Regions from separate parts of the Virgibacillus sp. FSP13 genome, predicted to be linked through region 4. Evidence: riboswitches for the same ligand, from Rfam matches in the RefSeq annotation. Region 4 holds a riboswitch; each other region holds the start of a gene.

Region 1 (3,175 bases), on a different contig from region 4:
CTTGGAAAATCGGTCTGCTAGCATTCCACCGATTGGGGCTAAAAGTAAAAAAGGGGCCATTCGTATAGCAAACAGAAGTCCAATGGCAATACCAGATTCGGTAACTTGGTATAGCAACGTGAGAATAGCTACTTGGGTAAAGCGATTTCCTATTCCATTAATAGTTCCAGACCAGAAAAGCTTTTGATAATTTTTCTCTTGTTTCCAAACCATCCAATTTTTCATTTATATCACCACCTAATTATAATTCCATCTAATTTAATATATATCTAATTAGATGATTAAAAAAATAGGCTGACTAGATCAGCCACAATTCTTCGGGGTTTAATTCATATTCACCATTTTGCCTCGACATAAATTGGCACATGATGAATTCACGCCTAATAGTCGCAAAGTCCCCATAAAATTGTTTAATGTGTTCATTGATTTCTTTTTCGCTGTATGTTCTGCCTATTTCTAGTCCCTTTACAAGATATTCCAGAATAATAAGTTTCTTTTTACGTTGTGCAGGGATATTCTTTAGTTTTCCGTCTTGGAAGAAATTTTGTATTACCTTATATTTTTCTTCGTTATTAACCTGAAATTGCTCCATTTCTTTTTCTCCCCCAATCCTAAGAATTGCCTGTGCCATAAATGCCAGCTTTTTCTCATTTAAGTGAAAATAGATCGTATTTTTCTCCCTCCGCTGGTAAATGATATCGATCTCTTTTAATTTATTAATATGATAGGAGATAGTAGGCGGGGTCAGCCCAAGCTTCCCTGCAATTGCCTGCCCGTGGAGTGGGCCATCTTTTAGCAAAGCAATGATTTGAATTCTTGTTTTGTCTCCGATTGTTTTATGAAAATTAACGATACGTTCAAGTTGCATATGTGTACCCCCTAATATATATCTAATTAGATTGTAATCTAATTAGATATATATTACAATAGTCAAAGTGATGAAACACCCACATTATAATAAAAAATGGTATACTAAATACAATTGAATACATTTGCCTTATGGTGACTTGTATAAAAAGTTGAAAAGGGAAGTTGGTGAAATTCCAACGCGGTCCCGCCACTGTAACGAGGAGAATCCTTTGATAACCACTGTTTTGAATAGGAAACGGGAAGGAAAGTGATTCGATGATTCGAAGCCAGGAGACCTGCCATAGGGAAGGACATTTCAATCCTACGGGAAATAGGAGGGTGTTGCGTTTTGCGTTTATACATATTTAATGTAATTAAATTTTAGTGCGCATTTTTAACATCTTCTATTATGGAAGGTGTTTTTTAATTTTTGGGAGGATATTACTATGGAAAAAATAGCTATACAGGATTCTAAAACCGTTCAAACTCGTTTAGTATTACCACCAGATACAAACCATTTAGATACAATATTTGGTGGTAAGGTTCTAGCTTATATTGATGAAATTGCTGCATTAACTGCGATGAAGCATGCAAAAAGCGCAGTTGTTACAGCATCGATTGATTCTGTTGATTTCCTTTCTTCGGCAAAAGTTGGGGATTCGTTAACATTAGAAGCATTTGTGACGTATACAGGGACAAGTTCAATGGAAGTGTATGTGAAAGTTACCGCAAATGATTTGATTAAAAATGAAGAAAGACTGACAACAGAATCTTTTCTTACCATGGTAGCTGTTAACGAACAGGGGAAGCCGGTTCCGGTTCCGAACGTTTTTCCGGAAACCGAGGAAGAGAAAAGGTTATATCATACAGCACCATCACGAAAGGAGAATCGGGAAAAGCGAGCAAATATACGATGATAAAAAGGGACGCCGAGCTTTGGGTGCTAACTAACTTTGTTCAATTACTTTTTTAAATAGATCGCTAAATTTTTTTTCATCTTCAGCTGTAAAAGCTTTGGGTCCTTTTGTACGTTTGCCGCTTTTTCTAGCCATGGCACTTTCGTAACGTGTTTGCAGGAGTTGATCGATATTCTCATTTGAGTAGGCGAATCCTTTATGATGTAGAACGACACATCCCTTTGCTAAACTTAAAGAAGCAAGACCATAATCTTGTGTGATAATAATGTCATCTTTTTGTGCCAATTTCATAATCCGATAATCAGCAGAGTCAGCCCCAGTGTCGACATAGATCGTTTCGACCCCCTGTGGCTCTTGGTTGTTGGAGTAGTGGGCAAAGCTTTTTACAAGAATGACAGGAATTTGATTGATTTTTGCAATGGAAATGATGATATCCTTTACTGGACAAGCGTCAGCATCAACGTAAACTTTCATTGTTCTCTCTCCTGTTTTGTTTGATAGTGATAATGATAGCAGAAATCGCTTGAAAGCTCTAGACATTGTGGGTTTGCATGCTTCTCTTAACTTCATCTTTAGCAGAATTGGAGAATTAGACCAAAAGTATTGTTCGGGTTTTTTAGATATCATAAAACTTCACCCTATTACGTAATTTTTTGGCGCTATTTAGTTACCTCTTCTTTTTGTCTTAAAAATAATGGTTAGTGTTGCACAACTTATTAGGATACAATGGAAATAATAAAAGTGGCAGTTTGCATTAGACCAACTCCTTGACAATTCTAGAATAGTGAGGGTAATAAAATAGTGGTGAGGAGAGGGGCTTCCCCTCAACCTCAGGTGTTATCTTTTGAATCCTTTTCCGGTTGGCTCGGAGAAGGATTCTTTGCTTTTTGGCTATATAAGTCCCGGTACGTTGTTACAATTGCAGTAACAAGCCCAACTACTGACGTATAAACATAGCCTATATTGTTGATTAAATCAACGATATAATGTCAGACAAATGAAAACGTTAGCAACTATTTTTTAAAGTATTTAAGAATGAGTGTTTTCATAAGGTTGTTTTTTCGCATTGTTTGTTGCTCAGAGTTTCTATTTCCGTCTTATTCCAACAAGCAACAATCTTTCTCTTATAAAACAGCCATAAGAATTAAGGTGAAAAACTGTTTAAAAAGTGCACGCTATTGATTAAAATGAATCTAATCAATAGCGTGTTTTTATTAAATTAAGGGTGGGATTATGATGAGATTGGAAAGACCGGCGTTAAAATGGAAGAAGGAACACGAAAGCTATGTGAAGGAATGGGGACCTTCACGTATGGTGCCAAGCAGCTTTGATTTATCGGAACATGAGACATATGAGGAATATTTACAGGCATTAGCTATAAGAGAAGGCGGAACAGACCGATGGCTACC
Region 2 (3,175 bases), on a different contig from region 4:
CTGTCGCATGCATCATGAGAATTACTGACCCAATGGCAAAAAACGGTACGATGATCCAAACATAATCCCAGCCACGCATTGATACACTACCAAGCAACCAGCCGATGATTTGCCTTAGTTCCTCACCAGTCAAGGCAATCATTAGCGATATCAAAGCTCCTAGGAACGAACTAAAAATGACCCCAGTTAAGATAATCGTCTCCACTCGCATTGTCCGATCCACTCTTTTGGCAAAAAACAAGACAATGAAAATCGTGAGAAACGATGCGATAATGCTCAAAACCGGCAATGTGTACAAACCGAGAAATGGCAGGGACAGATTAAAAAAGATTGTCAGTACCGCACCAACACTGGCCCCGGATGATACGCCAAGGGTATAGGGGTCAGCCAGGGGATTTCGCAATAACCCCTGAAAAGCTGCCCCAGCAATGGCAAGTGATGCACCAACAATGCCTGATAGAATGACACGTGGCATCCGAATGTTCATCACAATATTTTCATACATTGTATCTACCGAATCTGGTAAAGATGTCTGCGTAATCGAGGCGAATAAGATCCTCAAAATAGCTTCTATTGGAACTTTTACCGTGCCAATGGAGACCCCCATCAATACAGCTGCAAACAAAACCAGCAACAATATGGGATAGGCACTTATTTTTTTAGTCTTTGAAAACATCTGGATAGATCGCCTTACCAAGTTCCTCTGCTCCTTCAACCAAACGAGGGCCTGGACGATTAACAAGATCAGCATTCACGTCATAGATCTGCTCATTCTTGACTGCCGTAATATCCTCCCAGCCTTCACGTTCGGTTACCTCCGCAACAGGATCATCCACATATGATCCATATGTCGTAATCACAACGTCCGGATTCATAGAAATAACTGCTTCTTCATTCATTTTGACCCAACCATCCTGATCTGCAGCGGCGTTGTCAGCATTTATAACAGATAATAGCTCGTCCATAAATGTATTTTTCCCCGCAGTAAAGATCTCTGGTGAAGGTGAAATTTCCATATATACCTTTTTCCGTTCATCTTCCTTTATCTTGCTAGCTTTCTCCTTAAGTGATGTTAATTCATCTTTCATATCCCCAATAACCTGATCTGCTTTTTCTTGTGCCCCGGTTGCTTTCCCCATCAATTCAATTGTTTCATAGACACCCTCAAAGTCGGTTGCTTCCCCAACAATCAATACTGGGATTCCAGCTTCTTTAATCTGATTCAGTGCTTTCTCATCATTGGTTTGATCTGCTAACACCAATTGCGGGTCAAGTGCAAGGATCTTTTCAACATTTAATTCCAAACCACCGATTTTTTCCTTTTCTGCTGCTTCTTCTGGATAATTATCATGATCAGAAACCCCAACAATTTGTTCGCCTAGTCCTAAAGCAAAAGCCATTTCTGTATTGCTTGGCAGGACAGATACGATTCGTTCTGGTTTTTCTTCAATTGTCAGCTCTTCACCAGTTCCATCTGTAACGGTTACTGGGAAATCGGCTTCCTCTGTCTGTTCTGTTTTCGCATCTTTATCGCTATTGTTATCCTTTTCGGCATCATCCGAGGAACTGCCACAGCCTGTCAATATCCCGATGAATAGGATCATCATCAGTAATAATAACTGTATTTTTTTCAATTTCATTTCTTTTTCCTCCTGTTTTCCTATTAAAAGCTCATACTTCTAAACCAAAATAAAAACATCTTAGCTATGAAAGATGTTTAAACGAATATTGTTCAGCAATCATGATCAAGTATGATGTTCTGCCGACTATACACCTCCCTATCCTCGTAGGTTTATTGGTATATCAGAATTGGGTAGGTCTCCTGGCTCATGGCATCTCATTTCCTGTTCTTTTCAGTAGTTATACAGGCAAAAACCATTTACAGTGGCGGGACCGCGTTGGGTTTTCACCAACTTCCCTTTTAAGTCTTTACGACAGACACCCTATTCTGTTACACATATTATATTTTCCATTCTTGAGTATACACTATCTGCGTAATCTAGAACAGCAAAAAAGGAAGAATTTAGAGTAGATGCGACAAGTTTAGACAGCAGTACTTCCTGCGTTAAATTTAACTACTACGAACGCCCTCCACGTTTTATTTGGCGATAATAAGCTCATTCCTTTATGACAGAGTCACCATATCCGTCAAATTGTATAGACACATAGACACTTTTCACAGTTTTTCACCTTGCGATATAAGCGTTAGTGCCTGGCACAGTTCTTGCAACAATATTAGCAGTAATTTTTAAGGGGGATTTTCTTTATGAACTATCGTGCACTAAAAATAACAACCGAAAACGATATCGCTATTGTGGAGATAAATGCTCCACCTGCAAATACTTTATCATCTTCATGTATCTCAGAATTACGCTCAGCCATAGAAGATTTAAAGTTAAAAGAGAATGTACATGGAGTGGTCATCACAGGATTTGGCCGATTCTTTGTAGCTGGTGCAGACATTAAGGAATTTATACCGGCCCTTGGTGATTATAATAAGGGACAGAAAATGTCAGAAGCGGGACAAGCACTTTGCAATGAAATAGAAGCAATGAATAAACCTGTCATTGCGGCAATTAATGGACCTGCATTAGGCGGCGGCTTAGAATTAGCAATGGGATGTCACTTTCGGATCGCCTCTGAAAATGCTGTTCTTGGACTTCCAGAGTTAAAGCTCGGGCTAATACCGTCGTTCGGTGGAACACAGCGACTTAGCCGAATGACTGACACAGCAACAGCGTTAGAGTTAATTTTAACGGGTAAACAAATTAATAGTAGTGAAGCCAAAGAACTTGGAATTGTGCAGGTAACCGTTTCCCCTGAAAAACTTTTAACCACAGCCTTAACAATTGCCCAATCCTTTGTGGATGGGAAAAGTATGACAAGTATCAAACGAGCAATCGAGTGTGTTACAAAGGGATATAATGAAACATTTGAAAAAGGGTTAGAACGGGAAAGAAAGCGATTTGCTGAGTTGTTTTTAACAGAAGATGCCAAGGAAGGGGTTCAAGCTTTTACTGAAAAGCGGAAGCCTCATTTCAATCATTCATAAAGGAGTGTCCAATACCATGGCCGAAGTTTTATTTTCTACTGATGAAAATGGTGTAGCTACAATTACTTTGAATCGACCAAAGGCAATAAACTCATTAACATACGACATGCTCGTTCAAATAAA
Region 3 (3,175 bases), on a different contig from region 4:
CTTTTCATTTGCAGCAGTTTTGGCTAAACAAATCGGCGCCAAGCATATTATTACAGGGGTGAGCGAAACTGATTTCAGTGGTTATCCGGATTGCCGCGATGGCTTTGTTAAGTCATTGAATGTGACACTGAATTTAGCGATGGATGATGCGTTTGTGATACATACTCCATTAATGTGGCGGGACAAATCGGAAGTGTGGGAGTTAAGTGATGAACTTGGTGCTTTTGAATTTGTCAAAGACCATACATTGACTTGCTACAACGGTGTAAAGGGAAGTGGCTGTGGAGAATGCCCGTCATGTAAGTTGCGCCAACGAGGGCTTGAGCAGTATGAAAATAGACGGGAAGGGGAGATTGCCAAATGATGCAGCAAATTTATCCCGCTCCAGACCATGATTATTCATATGAATTAAATAAGGACTTTCACTTTGCGGCGGCACATTATATTCCAAATGCAGAAGCTGGCAAATGTCAATATACACACGGCCATACGTATTTTGCCAATATCACGATTGGCGGCAATGAGCTTGATGATTTGGGTTTTTTGGTAAATTTTAAACAAATCAAAGACATCATTCACAAACGGTTTGACCATGGAACATTGAATGATGATCCCGCATTTTCCAACGATCGTCCAGAACAATTTCCAACGACAGAGATTGTTGCACGAACGATTTATGACATCATCGAGGAGCATTTAGAAACATTATCTAATCGGCCAGTATGCTTACAAGTTTTTTTACGTGAGACGCCAACAAGCTACTGCGTTTATCGTCCAAAGGGGGCGAAAGCTAAATGAAACTGCCAGTAATGGAAGTATTTGGGCCAACGATTCAGGGAGAGGGAATGGTAATTGGGCAAAAAACCATGTTTGTCCGAACCGCGGGATGCGACTATTCCTGCTCCTGGTGTGACTCTAAGTTCACTTGGGATGGATCGGAAAAGGAAAACATCCAAATGATGGAGCCAGAAGATATTTGGGAGGCGTTACAGGAACAAGCAGGCGGCCGCTTTGGCCATGTAACCATTTCTGGAGGGAACCCCGGATTACTTGCGGGGTTAGATGGACTTGTTGATTTGCTTCATGGCCAGCAAATTAAAATCGCACTTGAGACACAAGGAAGTAAGTGGCAGCCATGGTTCGTAAAGATCGATGAGCTGACGATTTCACCAAAACCGCCGAGCTCTGGAATGCGGACAAATTTTGATATCCTTGACTCTATCATTGATTCGCTAACATTGCATCAGCAGGGAACATTCAGTTTAAAAGTTGTCATTTTTGATCAAGCAGATTTGGACTATGCAACGAAGCTACATCAGCGGTATCCGGATGTTCCGTTATTTTTGCAAGTGGGGAATGATGATACCGCCAACGCTGACAACGAGAAATTGCTTGAGCATTTGCTGGACCGGTATGAATGGTTGATTGATCAGGTGATGGCCAGCAACGTGTTGAAGAATGTACGCGTTTTACCACAACTGCATACGTATTTGTGGGGGAATTTGCGGGGGGTTTGATAAAGGAACATGTGCGATGATCCTGCGTTGTTTTTAATTCCAGGATTACTTGCCATAGATTAAATGTAAGAATTATTGTAATCTTTGAAAGTGAGTGATATAATTTAAGAGATTAACTGAATAGGTTAAAGATGTAGGTGCAATAAAGTTAATTCCATTTTATTGCTTAAAAGGGAAGTTCGGTGAAAACCCGACGCTGTCCCGCAACTGTGTATGGGAACGATTCGAGAAAAACCACTGTTTTCACGTATATGAAAATGGGAAGGTTCGAAAAGTGATGACCATGAGCCAGGAGACCTGCCTATGTCTAGCAACATCCATACCTACGAGGATAGGAGGTGTTACATGCGAATAAACAGATGAACATGTTCTGGAAATTTACCATGTTTATTTATGCTTTTTTTGGGATGCATGCTAACAACTTCTAAAAGGGGAGTTGTTTTTTTATTGCATTAAAAATACAGAAAATAAACAAACATCTGGGGGAAAACAATTTGTATGGAACAGTGACTTATTTCACGGAATGTTTAAAGGCAGCGATTATGAACAATTTGGCAGTTGATCAATCTTCTCCCATGCAAGTATGTTATGAACGAATGAAAAAAGAAATTGATACTTGTAAAGAGAGTGACGAAACAAAAGGACGTTATTTAATAAATCTTGAAAGGGCTTCCAATAGTGTTCTGATAGAACTAATAGGAGAGAGGGAGGAATTAAATGGAAACGGAAACTAAGTTTGTACCTGGGCTTGAAGGAGTTATTGCAGCAGAAACTGGGATTTCACTGCTTGATACTGAACAAGAGAAGATCATTATAAAGGGTTATGATTTGATCGAGTTATCTAAGAGTAGGGATTACTTAGACATTGTACATCTTTTATTTGAGGATACGCTGCCTAATCAAATCGAAAAAACAAAATTAGAGAAGAAGTTAAAGGCAAGGTATAATGTTCCATCCAATGTAATTGATGTTTTTGCATTATTGCCTAAAAAGACACACCCGATGGATGGATTAAGAACAGGCATATCCGTGCTTGCGGGGTACGAAGAGAATATTGATGATCGCTCTTTGAAGGTGAATAACAATCGTGCCTACGATCTCCTGGCAAAACTCCCTAATATTACAGTTAATAGTTATCGGGTTCTAAATAAACAAAAACCGGTTCACCCTCACAAGGATTTGTCTTATAGTGCTAATTTTTTATATATGATTACAGGGGAGGTTCCGTCTGAACAAGAGGCGAAGATTTTTGATCGATCTCTACTCTTGTATAGTGAGCACGAAATGCCGAATTCAACATTTACTGCAAGGGTAATTGCGTCGACACATTCAGATCTATATGGTGCATTAACTGGCGCAGTTTCATCACTGAAAGGTAATTTACACGGGGGGGCCAATGAGGCTGTCATGCACATGTTGCTTGAGGTAGATTCGACTGCAGGATTTGAAGAATTATTGTTGAAAAAGCTGCAACAAAAAGAGAAGATCATGGGATTTGGACATCGTGTTTATATGAACAAAATGGATCCAAGAGCGCTGATTATGAAAGAATCGCTAAAGCGGCTTTGTGAAAAAAAAGGAGACTTCTTGTTGCTAGAAATGTGCGAGGCTGGTGAGGAGCTGATGAAGCGAGAAAAAGGATTATACCCGAACTTGGA
Region 4 (3,175 bases):
TAGTAGGCGATATTAACGAGGTATTGTGGTCATACGTCCTGATTATCGTATTAATCGGTTTGGGCTTATGGTTCACAATTAAGACCCGCTTTGTTCAATTTCGCCTATTTCGTGAAATGTTTCGAGTTTTATTTGATAAACGTACAATGAGTGCAGAAGGAAAAAAGGGGACGTCTTCATTCCAAGCATTTGCTATTAGTGCTGCATCACGGGTGGGGACTGGAAACCTTGCAGGTGTCGCATCCGCAGTAGCTGCAGGTGGTCCTGGTGCTGTTTTTTGGATGTGGCTGATTGCCTTGCTTGGATCAGCGTCAGCGTTTGTTGAGAGTACATTATCACAAGTTTACAAAGTTCCAGAGAAAAATCAATATCGTGGTGGTCCAGCCTATTACATGGAAAAGGGACTGAACAATCGTTGGCTGGGAATTATTTTTGCTATAACGATTACGTTCACATATGGTCTCGTATTTAATTCCGTTCAATCCAATACGATAAGCTTAGCTTTTTCTGGGGAATTTGACTTTAAGCAAGGGTATATGGCTGTTATTTTGGTCTTGCTAACAGCAATTGTTATTTTTGGTGGCCTAAAGAGCATTGCTAATGTAACACAAATTATTGTTCCGATTATGGCAATTATATATATCTTTATTGCGATTTATATACTGATTGTAAACATTACGGCAATACCAGATTTGCTTGCGTTAATTTTTGAAAATGCATTCGGTATTCGTGAAGTAGCCGGCGGTGGATTCGGTGCGGCAATCATGATGGGGATTAAACGGGGATTATTCTCGAATGAGGCTGGTATGGGTAGTGCTCCAAATGCGGCAGCAACTGCTGAAGTAACACATCCAGCTAAACAAGGTTTAATCCAAGCATTAGGTGTTTTCTTTGATACCATTTTAATCTGTAGTGCAACAGCGTTTATTATTATTTCAGCTGGTGGTTATGAGGGAAGCAAGCTCGATGGTATCCAGTTGACCCAAAATGCATTTGGATTTCATATCGGTGACTGGGCATCAATATTTATTGCAATTGCGATATTCCTGTTTGCTTATAGCTCCATTTTAGGTAACTATTATTACGGTGAAAATAATATCGGATATGTAAAAGACAGCAAATTCGGCTTGTTTATTTATCGAATTGCAGTACTGGCGATGGTTGTCTTTGGTGCTATTGCAACATTCGACCTTGTATGGGCACTAGCGGATTTGACAATGGCGATTATGGCACTTATTAACCTTTACGCGATTACCAGGTTGTTCAAAATTGCCAACCGTGTTTTACAAGATTATCAAAGGCAACGAAAAGCTGGTAAGGATCCAGTCTTTTATAAAGATGCATTGGATGATGATTCCGGTGTTGAATTCTGGGATCGAGATAAGGCGAGTCATGTAGATAAATAAGTATTGTGGACTGTCTACTTTTAATGAGTAGGCAGTTTTTTGTTTTACCCTTGCTAAAAGGGAAGAATTCATTTAGTATGAACTTAGACATGATTTACAATATATTGTGTATTAAAATGTCGATAAAACCATATATAGTATTTGCCTTAAGCGTAGACGCCATTCGGCTTAATTGGGAATCTGGTGAAAACCCAGAACTGCCCCCGCAACTGTAAATGCTGACGAAAATGAGCAAAACCACTGTATAAGTATAGACGTTCAGAAGGTTTCCAAATTAGAAACGAAGCAATTCGATTTGGTGATTTTTAAACGGCTTCTTATATGGGAAGGGCTCAGGAGTAGGGTGAAGCATTAGTCAGTAGACCTGTCTTGCTTAAGAAATTTCAACTTCTTCGGGGATTGAGAAGATGAGATGATAGTTATAGTGCACACAGGACTTCTGTATGCTTTTTAACTGCTGTCATTTCATCCACTCAATTAGTAGTTGAGTGGATTTTTTAATTCTCTAAAACGAAAAGGGAGCGATTAACGTATGATGACAAAAACATCTACTGAGATTAATGATGTACTGGAACAAATTGATATAGCTGCTGAAACATATGGGCTAGATGTTCGTGAAGTGAAACAGCAAATCAACCAACTAAATAGCTCAAAAGCGGATGTAAATCAGCACGCATTATTTTATGCATTAAATAATATTGCCATGGATGAACCTGCCTGGACGTTTGTAGCGGCGCGTATGTATTTAAATGAACTCTATCAAGAGGCAGCTGAAAACCGTGGGTATCATCCGGAACAGCGTTATAGCGATTTTCATAGATTAATTAAGGTGCTAACTGAAAAGGGGATTTATTCGTCCAATCTAGTAAACTGTTATTCCAAAGAAGAAATAATAGCATTAGGAAGGGAGATTATTCCTGAGCGTGATCAACTGTTCAATTATATTGGCCTCTTTTTACTTGCTGATCGTTACATAACACGGGATCATGACCGTAATATTTACGAACTCCCGCAAGAACGGTTCATGATTATTGCAATGACACTGATGAAGGATGAGGCCGAGGAGAAGCGGCTTGAATTGATCAAAGAGGCTTATTGGGCAATGAGTAATTTATACATGACAGTAGCTACCCCAACCCTCGCCAATGCGGGCAAAAGTTTTGGCCAGCTTTCATCGTGTTTTATAGACACAGTCGATGATTCGCTTGATGGTATTTATCTAAACAACTGGGATATTGCTAGGCTCAGCAAGGACGGCGGCGGAATTGGTGCTTATTACGGAAAGGTAAGAGCACTTGGATCAGATATTAAAAAGTTTAAAGGAAATTCATCTGGCGTTGTTCCATGGATTCGCCTTTTGAATGATACTGCAGTCAGTGTCGATCAGCTTGGGCAGCGACAAGGCGCGGTAGCTATTTATCTAGATGTTTTCCATAAAGACATAATGGATGGATTCCTTGATTTGAAAACAAACAATGGTGATGAACGCCGTAAAGCCCATGATATTTTTACAGGTGTAGCCATTCCTGATTTATTTATGAAAAAGTTGCAAGAAGTTGATGAGAACGGGAGAAGTATTGGCGAATGGCATACATTTTGCCCACATCAGGTGAAACAAATGATGGGCTGGAAGGATGAAAATGGTGCTGCACTTGGTTTAGAGGATTTTTACGATGAATCAGATCGGAGCTATTTTACAGAGAAATATGAAGAGGCGGTTAATCATCCACTTTTACCAAGAAAAACATATCGAGCAATGGATATCATGG

What was found. Region 4 has a riboswitch for cobalamin ahead of ACW2QC_RS11145 (ribonucleoside-diphosphate reductase subunit alpha). Riboswitches for the same ligand answer to the same signal wherever they lie in the genome.
Region 1: linked by a shared signal. The riboswitch ahead of ACW2QC_RS11665 (acyl-CoA thioesterase) and the one ahead of ACW2QC_RS11145 (ribonucleoside-diphosphate reductase subunit alpha) in region 4 are both predicted to bind cobalamin.
Region 2: linked by a shared signal. The riboswitch ahead of ACW2QC_RS04220 (ABC transporter substrate-binding protein) and the one ahead of ACW2QC_RS11145 (ribonucleoside-diphosphate reductase subunit alpha) in region 4 are both predicted to bind cobalamin.
Region 3: linked by a shared signal. The riboswitch ahead of ACW2QC_RS04170 (hypothetical protein) and the one ahead of ACW2QC_RS11145 (ribonucleoside-diphosphate reductase subunit alpha) in region 4 are both predicted to bind cobalamin.

Annotation. Positions count from the first base shown of each region.
Region 1 is NZ_JBSVKG010000012.1:18,606-21,780, forward strand. Features, by position in the region: gene ACW2QC_RS11655 (MFS transporter) at 1-225, opposite strand, end outside; gene ACW2QC_RS11660 (DUF2087 domain-containing protein) at 299-868, opposite strand; cobalamin riboswitch at 984-1,167, shown strand; gene ACW2QC_RS11665 (acyl-CoA thioesterase) at 1,296-1,766, shown strand; gene ACW2QC_RS11670 (YaiI/YqxD family protein) at 1,797-2,240, opposite strand; gene ACW2QC_RS11675 (GNAT family N-acetyltransferase) at 3,000-3,175, shown strand, end outside.
Region 2 is NZ_JBSVKG010000003.1:88,770-91,944, reverse strand. Features, by position in the region: gene ACW2QC_RS04225 (FecCD family ABC transporter permease) at 1-697, opposite strand, end outside; gene ACW2QC_RS04220 (ABC transporter substrate-binding protein) at 660-1,640, opposite strand; cobalamin riboswitch at 1,796-1,961, opposite strand; gene ACW2QC_RS04215 (enoyl-CoA hydratase-related protein) at 2,267-3,052, shown strand; gene ACW2QC_RS04210 (enoyl-CoA hydratase/isomerase family protein) at 3,069-3,175, shown strand, end outside.
Region 3 is NZ_JBSVKG010000003.1:75,846-79,020, forward strand. Features, by position in the region: gene queC (7-cyano-7-deazaguanine synthase QueC) at 1-364, shown strand, start outside; gene ACW2QC_RS04160 (6-carboxytetrahydropterin synthase) at 361-798, shown strand; gene queE (7-carboxy-7-deazaguanine synthase QueE) at 795-1,517, shown strand; cobalamin riboswitch at 1,636-1,836, shown strand; gene ACW2QC_RS04170 (hypothetical protein) at 2,012-2,251, shown strand; gene mmgD (citrate synthase) at 2,235-3,175, shown strand, end outside.
Region 4 is NZ_JBSVKG010000011.1:5,670-8,844, reverse strand. Features, by position in the region: gene ACW2QC_RS11150 (alanine/glycine:cation symporter family protein) at 1-1,406, shown strand, start outside; cobalamin riboswitch at 1,543-1,792, shown strand; gene ACW2QC_RS11145 (ribonucleoside-diphosphate reductase subunit alpha) at 1,939-3,175, shown strand, end outside.